Regions from separate parts of the Chitinophaga sp. CCNWYY40 genome, predicted to be linked through region 1. Evidence: riboswitches for the same ligand, from Rfam matches in the RefSeq annotation. Region 1 holds a riboswitch; the other holds the start of a gene.
The links. Region 1 has a riboswitch for cobalamin ahead of V7S65_RS00080 (DUF5074 domain-containing protein). Riboswitches for the same ligand answer to the same signal wherever they lie in the genome.
Positions count from the first base shown of each region.

Region 2: another riboswitch for cobalamin. It lies ahead of V7S65_RS00860 (TonB-dependent receptor); the one in region 1 lies ahead of V7S65_RS00080 (DUF5074 domain-containing protein).

Region 1 is NZ_JBBHLF010000001.1:19,479-24,989, forward strand. It holds gene V7S65_RS00070 (SDR family NAD(P)-dependent oxidoreductase) at 1-519, shown strand, start outside; gene V7S65_RS00075 (helix-turn-helix domain-containing protein) at 557-1,471, shown strand; gene V7S65_RS00080 (DUF5074 domain-containing protein) at 2,226-3,356, opposite strand; cobalamin riboswitch at 3,532-3,743, opposite strand; gene V7S65_RS00085 (aldehyde dehydrogenase family protein) at 3,908-5,272, opposite strand; gene V7S65_RS00090 (gamma-glutamyl-gamma-aminobutyrate hydrolase family protein) at 5,269-5,511, opposite strand, start outside.
Region 2 is NZ_JBBHLF010000001.1:210,541-216,051, forward strand. It holds gene V7S65_RS00855 (DUF5074 domain-containing protein) at 1-107, opposite strand, end outside; gene V7S65_RS00860 (TonB-dependent receptor) at 113-2,131, opposite strand; cobalamin riboswitch at 2,253-2,459, opposite strand; gene V7S65_RS00865 (nuclear transport factor 2 family protein) at 2,813-3,286, opposite strand; gene V7S65_RS00870 (hypothetical protein) at 3,324-3,737, opposite strand; gene V7S65_RS00875 (ATP-grasp domain-containing protein) at 3,914-4,636, shown strand; gene V7S65_RS00880 (endonuclease/exonuclease/phosphatase family protein) at 4,684-5,460, opposite strand; gene V7S65_RS00885 (RagB/SusD family nutrient uptake outer membrane protein) at 5,482-5,511, opposite strand, start outside.

The DNA.
Region 1 (5,511 bases):
GTAAATTTGTTCGGAACGGTAAATGTGATTAGGGCTTCGATGGCACAATTCAGAAAACAGCGTTCCGGGCGAATAATAAATGTAGCCTCAGCTGCCGGGTATTGCGCTGGGCCGAATATCGGTAGTTACGTAGCATCAAAATTTGCAATGGTTGGCCTCACAGAGGCATTGGCTTTAGAAGCGAAACATCTTAACGTGAAGCCTACAGTGGTATTACCGGGGTCTTTCAGGACTAATTTTTTAGATGAAAGTTCTTTGAATTATGCAAGGACTCCTATTATTGACTATGAAAGTGCAAGTACATATCAAAGTTACGCAGAAAGAGCTGGAAAGCAGCCCGGTGATCCAGAAAAACTGGTTGCAGAACTGGTAAATCTGGTCAATATGGAAAATCCTCCGGTTCATTTAATACTGGGACCTGACAGCTTTAAAATGATCATGGATAAAAGAGCACGAGATTTGAAAGAGTTTGAGGTCTTTAAAAAGATATCATTATCTACAGATTTAGAAATAAATTAACTGGAATAATATTGTATTCTGCAAATACCCAATCAATATGAAAACAGAGAGGCCTTACCATATCAAATCAATATCAGAATATCATGACTTATTAGGTGTGGAAAAGCCACAGCACCCTTTAATTAGTTTGATTAACCATGAAAATATTAAGAATTACTCTGAGGAGAAGTTAAGAAGCAAAACCTATGATTTCTATACCATCAGCAGGAAAATAAATTATACTGGTACGATGAGGTATGGACAGCATTACTATGATTTTCAGGAAGGTGCAATGGTTTTCCACGGACCCAATCAAGTCATTGTTTCTGAACTCGCAGACAACGTGAACTTACAAGGTTGGACAATGCTGATACACCCGGATTTTATAAGGGCTTATTCTTTGGCCGCAAAGATTACTCAGTTTGGCTTTTTTTCTTATGCTGTACATGAAGCTCTTCACCTCTCCGACAAGGAAGCAACAATTGTTGAAGAAGTAATGGACACTATCCGAAAAGAATATAGTTCGAGGATAGACGTTTATAGTCAAGATATACTTATCTCACAAATTGAGTTGCTGCTGAATTATTGTAACCGGTTCTACAATCGGCAGTTTATAACAAGGAAAACAGCAAACAGTGAATTGCTTATCAACTTTGAAAAGTTAATGAATGATTATTTTGAGGGAAATAATCTTTCCTTAAAAGGAATACCTTCTGTCCAGTATTTTTCCACCGAACTGAATATGTCTGCTAATTATCTAAGTGATATGCTTAGAAGCCTTACGGGTCAAAGCACACAACAGCATATCCATGATAAACTAATTGAAAAAGCCAAACATATCCTAACCTCTACCAATATGACGGTCAGTGAAATTGCTTATGAATTGGGTTTTGAATATCCGCAGTCTTTTAGTAAGCTTTTTAAGAAACAAACGAACATTACACCGCTTGAATTCCGTCAGTCATTTAACTGAATGTGAGTATCACATTTTGTATTGGTTTATTTAAGTGCCAAATAGCTTAAATCGCATAGCGTTACAGCCATTGGATTTAAAGATTAACTTCTGGTTAGATAACCAGAAGGAGTTTCGGAAAGCCTACACTTACCTTTATTAATTAAATCATTTTATGAAGAAACTATTTTATCACAGGATCATCTACAGGACTTGGCGGAGCAACAGCGATATTATTTGCTCCAAAGGTTGGAATGTAATTGCAACCATGAGAATTCCGCAAAAACAAGAAGGACTTATCATCAATATTTAATCGGCGAGGGTAGAATGGCATTTCCTTTAGGAACGCTTTATCACCCAAAGCGCCCTATCTGCTGATGCAGTTGCACAGTTTATTTTTGAAACCTCAACTGACGGCAAAAATCAACTGAGGTACGTTATTGGACAAGACGCTAGAATGCTTTTGTCGAAAAGACAAAAAGGATGAAACTTTTATGAACAATATAAAAACACAATTCGGAATTTAAAATGTATGTAATAGCAGGGCTGCCAGGTTCAAGTCTAAAATTACATCGGAAGGGTTAAGGCAGGAAGATTTCGATTTGAGTATGGCGGTAAATTAGACTTCTAGATAGAAAGGGAATTAATGGATGAATAATTGGGAAGCGAAAAAGAGAAGGTGTCTCACCATCCTGCTTTTAAAGTGGACATCTAAGCCCCACATAGATGTTCTGTCCCGTAAAAATTTTGAGGCACCCTCTCTTTATTTCATCCTCTACTCATGAAACACAGGCATGGCCGGGAAATACCATCCGTTGTAAGTGAGTGTTTTTTTCAGTGTAGCGGTAGTAGCGTCATACATCAGTACCCTGTTCACATCTCCGGTGAAAGAGCCATTCAATGTAGTCATTACCAGTTCATTTTTATCCTTGTTATACGCAGCACCGGCGCCATAGAAATATTGGCCGGAAGGCAGTGTGATAAAAGGAGATGCAAGCGATGCGGTGTTGCCAATGATATAGCGGTACAATTGGGTACCACCGGCAAAACCGTTGTTACGCACAATGTAAACAGCATTCTCCGTCGTAGAGGCAGTGATAGCCGCGTGGCGCCACGCTCCCCACGGAGACGGTACAGTGAAAGGCAGTTTCACGGCAGTGCGCACCAGTGTAGCGGGGTCTATGCGGATCAGGGAATCGGAGTTGGTAGCATATACGCCGCCATCTTTACCGGCAGCGAAGGCCAGGTTAGCCGCGCCGAATTTTTTTACTACAGCGTACGTGGTGCTGTTTAAAGCAACGATACCATCTGTTTGGGACAACACGAAAATATAGCTGCCGGCTTTTAACATATCACCGGTGTAACCGGCTACACCAGTTACTTTAGCGCCTACTGCAAGGGAAGGTAACGTAATGGGATATACGCCATCGCTTGCACTCAGCAGTCCGCGGGTGGCATCCACACCAATAAAGGCATGACCATCATTACCTGGCAGGGTAGTGATACGGCCGGTTTCAACCAGGCTGCCTGCATCTGTTACTACCAGTGGGCCGCCGGCTTTTACAACGATATACATTTTGCCGTTGAATACAGTGGCATACTGCAGGGTATTGGAAGGGCCACCCAATGCGCCTGTGGGGTTTTCTGCATGGTAAATATTGGAAACAAGACTATCGCCGCTGTAGGAATAGAAATGCAGATCGCCGGTACCATGACCAAACCATCCTTCGTTAGCGATAAAGAATCCATTGCCGTATTTACCGGCGATTAATGATGCCGTAACGCCGCCGGTACCCGCTTCGTTGGTACGTTGGCGTTCGAGGGGTTGTAAGGCATCATCTTTTTGACAGGAAGCAACAAACAGCATTAATGCTGCAGACAGAAAGGATAATAACTGTTTTTTCATATTTATTGTTTTGTTAAGAAAATACGACGCACTTTTCTCCGGGGTAAGAACCCTGGAAAAATGATCATAATACCGGTTATCCTCCCGGCATCACGCCTAAGGCTAAACGAAAAAGAATAACAGCGCATAAATGGCTGGCAGGCCTACATTCATGGCATTTCACCCGAAAGCGTTGAATGATCAATTACAAAAGGCAGGTCTTCTGGCTTACCTGCTTTTCCGGGACCTTCCCATCTGCCGGACAGGCAGACAGTGGTATGGAGTTCATCCGGAAAAACAATTTATCTGACGATAAATGCAGGATTACAGCTACGGGGATAGCTCCGGTTTTACACCGGATTCCCTTTTAATCCGCCGCGGGGCGGAACCAAATGCGGAGGCAAACCTACGGTAATTAGGTATAAATGCCAAAATGAAGTGGAGGAGGGTGTGGGCAATGGATGGATGGCTCCTTTATGGCCCGTATGTTGGCCCCTTTGTGGCCCCAATAAAAAAAGCGTGATACAATTCAACATTGCATCACGCTTTCGTAAAAAGCACGTATATAAAACTTATCCTTTCATCTGCCACGCCTTTGTTTTCGTAAACGCCCTCAATCCCTGGTGCGATAACGTTGCGCCAAAACCTGAATGCTTTCTGCCTGCCCACGGTAGTCCTGCTGTAACCCGGTCGCAGCAATTCCAGTAGCCGGTGCCTGCATTTACCTGTGAAAGAATTTCCTGCGCACGTTCCCCGTTGGAAGAGTATACCGAAGCAGTGAGCCCGTACTCCGTATCGTTCATCAGTTCGATGGCTTCTTTGTCACTGCTTACTTTCATGATGCCTATCACCGGACCAAAGCTTTCTTCCTGCATAATTTTCATGTTGTGATCCACATCTGTGAGGATGGTGGGCTCAAAGAAGTTGCCTTCATGCACAATGATATGGCCGCCAAGTTTCAGGGTGGCGCCTTTTGCACGCGCTTCCAGCACCTGGTTTTCGAGTACTTTTAGTTGTTCTTTCCTGGTGATGGCGCCAAAGTATACGCCGTCATCTGTGGGCAATCCCAGTTTCCAGGATTTAACTGCCTTTACAAATTCGGCTACATATTCGTCGTATACTTTTTCGTGTACGTAGATGCGTTCTACAGCGCAGCAGCTCTGGCCGTTGTTATAAAAGGCGCCATCGGCGGTAGCTGCGGCCACTGCTGCAATATCTTCGATATCGTCTGTTACATAAAGCGGATCTTTGCCGCCAAGTTCAAGTTGACAGGGCAACATCCTGGACGCTACTTTTTCATAGATGTATTTACCGGTTTTATAGGAGCCGGTAAAGAAGTAACCATCCACGCGCAGGTCCATCAGGTTTTCGCCGGTGGCTTTTCCACCAATGGCTATTTTGAAAGCATTTTGTTCAAGGCCGGCGTAATAGAAAAGTTTCTCTATTTCCATACCCGTGAGGGTAGCGTATTCCGAGGGTTTGTACAATACGGTGTTACCGGCCAGCAGCGCGGGAATAAAAACATTTACGCCTACCAGGTAGGGATAGTTCCAGGCAGAGATATTGCAGATAACCCCCAGTGGTTCGTAAGAGATTTTTTCCTTTAGTGTATCCGTATTGGTTACCCATTCGTCCGACAGGTACTTCTCTGCATTGTCCAGCATCCAGTTGATCCGGGCTACAGCGCCGTTGATTTCATTGCGCGATTGCTGCAATGGTTTTCCTGATTCGGAAGTAAGTATGCCCGCCAGTTTCTCTACTCTCTTTTCCAGCTGCTGGTTGAACCGGGCAATCACTTTGATACGCTCTGCCAGTGGTTTGGCCGACCAGTGGGCGAATGCCAGCCGGAGTAATGCGGTTTTCTCAACTACTCTTGCCAGTGAATCTTCTCTGAGAACGGCGAGGGTTTGTGCGGTGGCAGGATTAAAGATTCTCATTTCGTATGGTTTCTAACTGCTTGAAGAAATTGTGTTTTGATTTGTTGGGAGAGCGGGTTGCTTTCCTTCTCCGGCATTCTTTCCGGATGCCATTGCACGCAAAGCATAAATCCTTTACCGGTTTTATCTTTGAATTCAATACCCTCAATCATTTCATCGCTGGTATCGGAAGTGGCGCTCACCATAATATTTTTCCCCAGCTTAGCCGGATGGATGCCCTGGTGATGCGCACTGTTCAC
Region 2 (5,511 bases), 190 kb from region 1:
ACCGGTGTTACTTCGGGCGGAACAATCCTTTCTCCCTTCCGGCATCCGGTGATGGCCAGTGCTGCCAGGGCGGCCACCCATACTGCATTCCTTAATTGTTTCATCATGTTTATTAAATATTCACGGTTAAGATGAAGCGGTAATTCCTTCCCGGCATGGGGTAGCTGATCACCACTTCATAGAACTGGTTGGCGAGGTTGTTTACCTGTGCCGTTACATGGAACCGGGTATGTTTATAATTGAATTGTTTACCCAGTGAAAGATCGCTGGTATACCAGGGTTCCACGTAGTTCTTTAACTTATTTTCTTTGCTGTTGTATCTTTCCCCGGTATAGATGAAGCTGTAGTTGGCTTCCCATTGTTTATAGTCGGCGCCGAGTATGAGCGAGCCGCTGTGACGGGGAATATAAACGATCTGATCGCCGTAGAAGCTGTCGGACGGATCAGTGAAATCCTGTGCGCGTTGGTAGGTGTAAGTGAGGCGTGTACTGAACTGCACCTGTTTTTTTATAAGCCACAGCGCTTTTGCTTTTACATCCACGCCTTTTATTTTTACAAATCCCAGGTTCTCCATTTGCCAGCTGAGCATGCTGGCGCCGGGAACGGCTACTATCTTATCATTTACTTCGTTGTAATAAGCGTCTGTTTCAATACCTGCCTGTGTGATCCAGCTGTTGGCAAAGGTTTTATTCCAGGTGAATCCCACATCGTATTGTGTGGCGAATTCCGGCTTCAGGAAGCGGTTGCCGATCTCGGTATAATACAGGTCGTTAAAAGTAGGCATGCGGAAGATCTGTTTGTAAAACCCGCGCAGCCGGAAATCCGGTGAGTGCGTGGGTTGCCACGAAACAAATACTGCCGGTGTAAATTTCTGCTGGTATGGCGCCGATGCATTTTTCTTTACCGTTTCATTTACGAAGGTACCCAGCAGGCTGGCCTGTGCGCTGAAGCGGTTGAAGCTGATATTTGTGGCGGCGGCAGTCAGCGTTGTATAACGGGTAGGGTAGCTGAAGTTGGTAAGATCGGCATCCAGGCGGTTCCATTGGAAGTCGCCGGAAGCCGCAATGGTCCACCAGTTGGTAAGGGCATACTGGTGCGCCATTGAGAAATACATTTCATATTGGCGGTAGTGGTTATCGATATAAAGCCGGGCGGTATCAGGCGCCAGGAAGCGCGTATAGTCGTAAGCGTATTTTCCGTTCAGCAGGATGCTGTAACGTTTGGTGATATCTTTCCGGAAGCTGGATTGCACAAAGATGTTCTGATCCCATTGGCGGTCCACATGCCCGAATACGCCGTTGACGATGAATCCTGGCAGCCCGCGTTCCGACTGGTAGTAATACACTTTGGTGCTCCATTCGCCGCCATTCAGCAGGCCATTGAATCCACCTTCCACGCGCACGGCATTGATATCGCCGTTCTTCCGGTAAGCGCTGGTATCATATACCAGGTGCCCGTTTTCATCGCGTTTCTGGTAAGAAAATTTATACCTGCCGGTTGCATTGATCCATTCGGTGCTGAAGGAGGCAGAAACTTTGCTGCTGATCTTTTGCTGCCACAGCAGGGAGGGGTTGAACAGGCCAAAAGAACCGGTTTTTATAGTGCCTCTGAGATGTGTTTTTTCTCCGGGTGCAAATTTGGGTTTGAGAGAAGTGAGATAGATGGCGCCGGCTGATCCAAAGTCTTTCGCCGGCTGGAATATGTTACTTTTCTGCCCGTTGTACAGGGCAATTTCTTCCATATTATCCAGCGAAAACCGGCCTAGGTCTACCTGGCCATTCTGGGCGTTACCCAGTTGGATGCCATCATAAAATACGCCTACCTGGTTAGTGCCCATGCTGCGGATATCAACGGTTTTGAGTCCGCCGATACCGCCATAGTCCTTTACCTGCAACCCGGCGAAAAAGCGGATTGCATCTGCCACGGAGTGACTGCCCAGCCGCTCCAGTTCTTTCGCCTGCATTTTCTGCCCGGGGCTTACTTCCCTGGCCGTGCGCGGCGCTGTAACGGAAACCTCCCGGAGGTCTTTGGATGTTACACTGTCGGCCTGTTGTGCAAAGGCAGCAACTACTCCGCAGAGCAATAACAGCAACATCCCGGCGGCTTTCGCCGGTGTTTTGAAACGCATCATTCCCAAGCTTGTTAATGTTCCATCAACAGCTTTCGCAATAAGAAAAATAATCAGGAAAGAGACAAGATACGGGGGATACCCGCAGATTGAATTTATTCCCAAGCTTCATTCCACGAAAGCTTAAAAAATCAGTCGTATGGCAGGTATTCTGACTTATCTCTGCTTCAGGCGACCTTCCCATTGAACGTTCAACAGTGGTCTGATTGGCGATGCCTGAGCATTATATGAGACTTACAGCAGCGGGACTGTCCGGGATTTTCACCCGAGTTCCCTTTTAATCAGGCATATCCGGAGTGGACATACCTGAACCATAGCGGGGCAAAAGTAGGTTATTATTTGATCGATTCAAAACATGGGACAGATATCCGGACGGCAGGCAGCTTGCCGGTATCTGAACTGATCATGTGGAAACCTGCATTCACCAGTTCTTCGAAATTATGCCATGTTGGGTTGGTGGGGAAACAAATCCGCCGTTTTTGCCGCTTTTTGCCGGATTATGCCAGGCCCTTTTTATTGATAGTGTATGGGGAGTGTATGGAGAGTGTATCATGAGTGTATGGTGAGTGTATGGGGACTGTATGGGGACTGTATGGGGACTGTATGGGGAATACGATGCATAGACGACTCCTAAGTATCCGAGAAGTATCTGAGAAGTATGCGGGAAGTATGGAGGGAGTAATATCATCTCCCAGCGGCAGCTGCTTCCTCGCAATTATCTTTGCGCCTGGTATCAATGAGATACTGGATCTTCCATCCATCGGGGAGCTTCACCATTTGAAAGGAGTCCACCCCGCAGTGGGAGAACTGTCCTTTGAAAAAGAAGCGGTAGGGCGTCCATACGGAAGCCAGCCGGCCATCTATCAGGATGCTGCCAAACACGATACGCTCGTCGGCCGCATTGAGCGGCAACTTGCCTATAAACGACGCAAATTCATGGATAGTAGTAGTACGGATGGTATCCTTACCTGCTTTGGTTTCCGCTACCGACTGCAATACTGCTCCCGGTGCGAAACAGGCGGCTACTGCAACGCTGTCTGAATTATTCATGGCCGTGAACAACTGGTTAATAGTGGCTTTCACTGCTTCTTCCTGCGATTGGGCATAGAGTGAGGTGCTGATGATGGTTAGTAGGAGGCTGAATATAACAGGGCGCATTTTTTTTCTTACAATATACTGAATTGTTCCCGGCGCGCTAAGGGATGATTCCTTTTTCTTTTAAAACATTTTCCTCGTTTTCATGACTAACGTACATGATTATTTTGAGTGCATCATTAACGTGATATAAAATGTAAGTAATCTCAAATTCAATGATCTCACTTGGATTTTTTGAGTAAACAGCTCCCCACCTCACCAACGCCCTGATATAATATTCCCCCATCGGCGATGTTTCCACTTTAATGACTTTCATTTCCTGCATGCCAATCTTCCGGTTAAATTTAAACATCTCTTCCAGCCATTGCGTGAACTTTTCATCGTTCTTGAAAGTCATGCTTCCTGATGGCCCTGCGGCCATAAAGTTTTCTGCATAGCAGTTGGCGATGATACCGGCGTCGTTAGCTAAGGAGGCACGGCCATAAGCAGTAAAGAAGTCTGTGAATGATGTCATAACGGATAGTTTTTTGAGAGATTGGGTTTATATTTTTTTCTACAAAAATTATTCCCCGTAACAAACAGGAAGACATTGCTCTAATGTTATCATGAGCCAATTTGTACAACGTTACTAATTATATATGGATAACAATTTTGTCTTATTTTTAGCAGAACTTCTTAAATTATTTCTGCATGAAGATTTTCCCTATACTGCTGATACCAGAAAAGACGGATAATGAATTTGAACAGATTTTTGCAACCTGGACAGATAGCGGTGGAACTATAAGGCGATTGGGGAAATATTGGGTGAAGGATGAAGTTTTGGCAAAACAACCGATCGCAATTTATGGAAACCAGACATTTGCGTTGGTACTTGCACAGATTTATGATGTAGACCTTCTTTCTCCGGATGATACATTAATAGCCCGGTTGGAAAACAAATGGATCAGGCGGCATATTGAGTTAAAACAAGTAGGACAAGTTGTAGAAAATGACTTTCCCGTTTTTATTAAACCCGTTGTCCCGAAAATATTTACTGCCGGCATTTTTCAGACCATATCTGATTTCAGACAGATAACAACAGGTTTGCCAGACAATGAAGAGATTTTAGTGTCATCAGTTGTAGATGAAATTCAGGCGGAAGCGCGGGCCTTCATTATGGATGGTGTGATTAAAGACATTGCCTTATATGAAGGTGCTGCTGACCTAACAGAAGGAAGAGCTTTTTTGAGAGATTTTATGAATAGTCACAAGACCCTGCTACCGAATGTCGTTGTTGTTGACATAGCTTTTAATGAATCAATAGGTTGGTTTGTTCTCGAGTTTAATGCCTGCTGGGGCGCAGGGCTTAATAATTGTAACGCGGGAAAGGTAATTGATTGTATTATAGAAGCAACAGTGAATAAGAATTCTTAAAACAATAAAGCCGCATAAACCCTAAGATTTACGCGGCCTGAAATACATTACTTTATAACAATCTCCGCTACCACCGGCAAATGGTCCGATGGATACGGCTCATTTACCACACTACTGCTTTTCACCGCAAACCCCGGGGCGTTTGTCCACATAATGTGATCAATCACCCTATTGGGGTTGTTCACCGGGATAGTGAACCCGCAACCAGTACAGGAAGGAGTGAACTTCTTCAGCAATACCTGGTAAGAAGCGCTTTCCGGTTGGCAGTTAAGATCGCCTGCAAGGATGAAGGGGACAGATTTGGCGGCTGCAATTTTGTTGATCTCAGCTGCCTGTTCATCTCTCACAGCTGCATTACTAACATCCATATGGGTGCAGGCGAAAACGAATTTTTTGCCGCTACGTAAAGTGATATTTGCCAATGCTACTACGCGATCTTCACTGGCGGGATTCGCTGTTTCCGGCAGGTGTACGGTTTGCGTACCGGTTAAAGGAAACTTCGATAAAATGGCTACGCCGTATTCGCCGCCATCATGATCAATGGCTTTGGCAAAATATACCTGCATACCGGTTTTGGCGGCCAGTTGCGCAGCCTGGTCAATACTGCCGGAGCGTTTTGTATTTACATCTACTTCCTGTAACGCTACGAGGTCGGGTTGTTGGCCGTTGATCACATTGGCAATGGCATCTACTTCAATTTCACCTGTTTTGCTCTTTGTAGGAGGATTACAGTGGTGAATATTATAAGTCATGATCCGGAGAGTATCGCTTGCCGATGCTTTGTAAGAACAAGCACACAACAGGAGAAAAGAGAATATTTTCATGATGTAAGTTTTATGTAAGCATTATTCCCAGCCGGGATTTTGTGGTCCGAG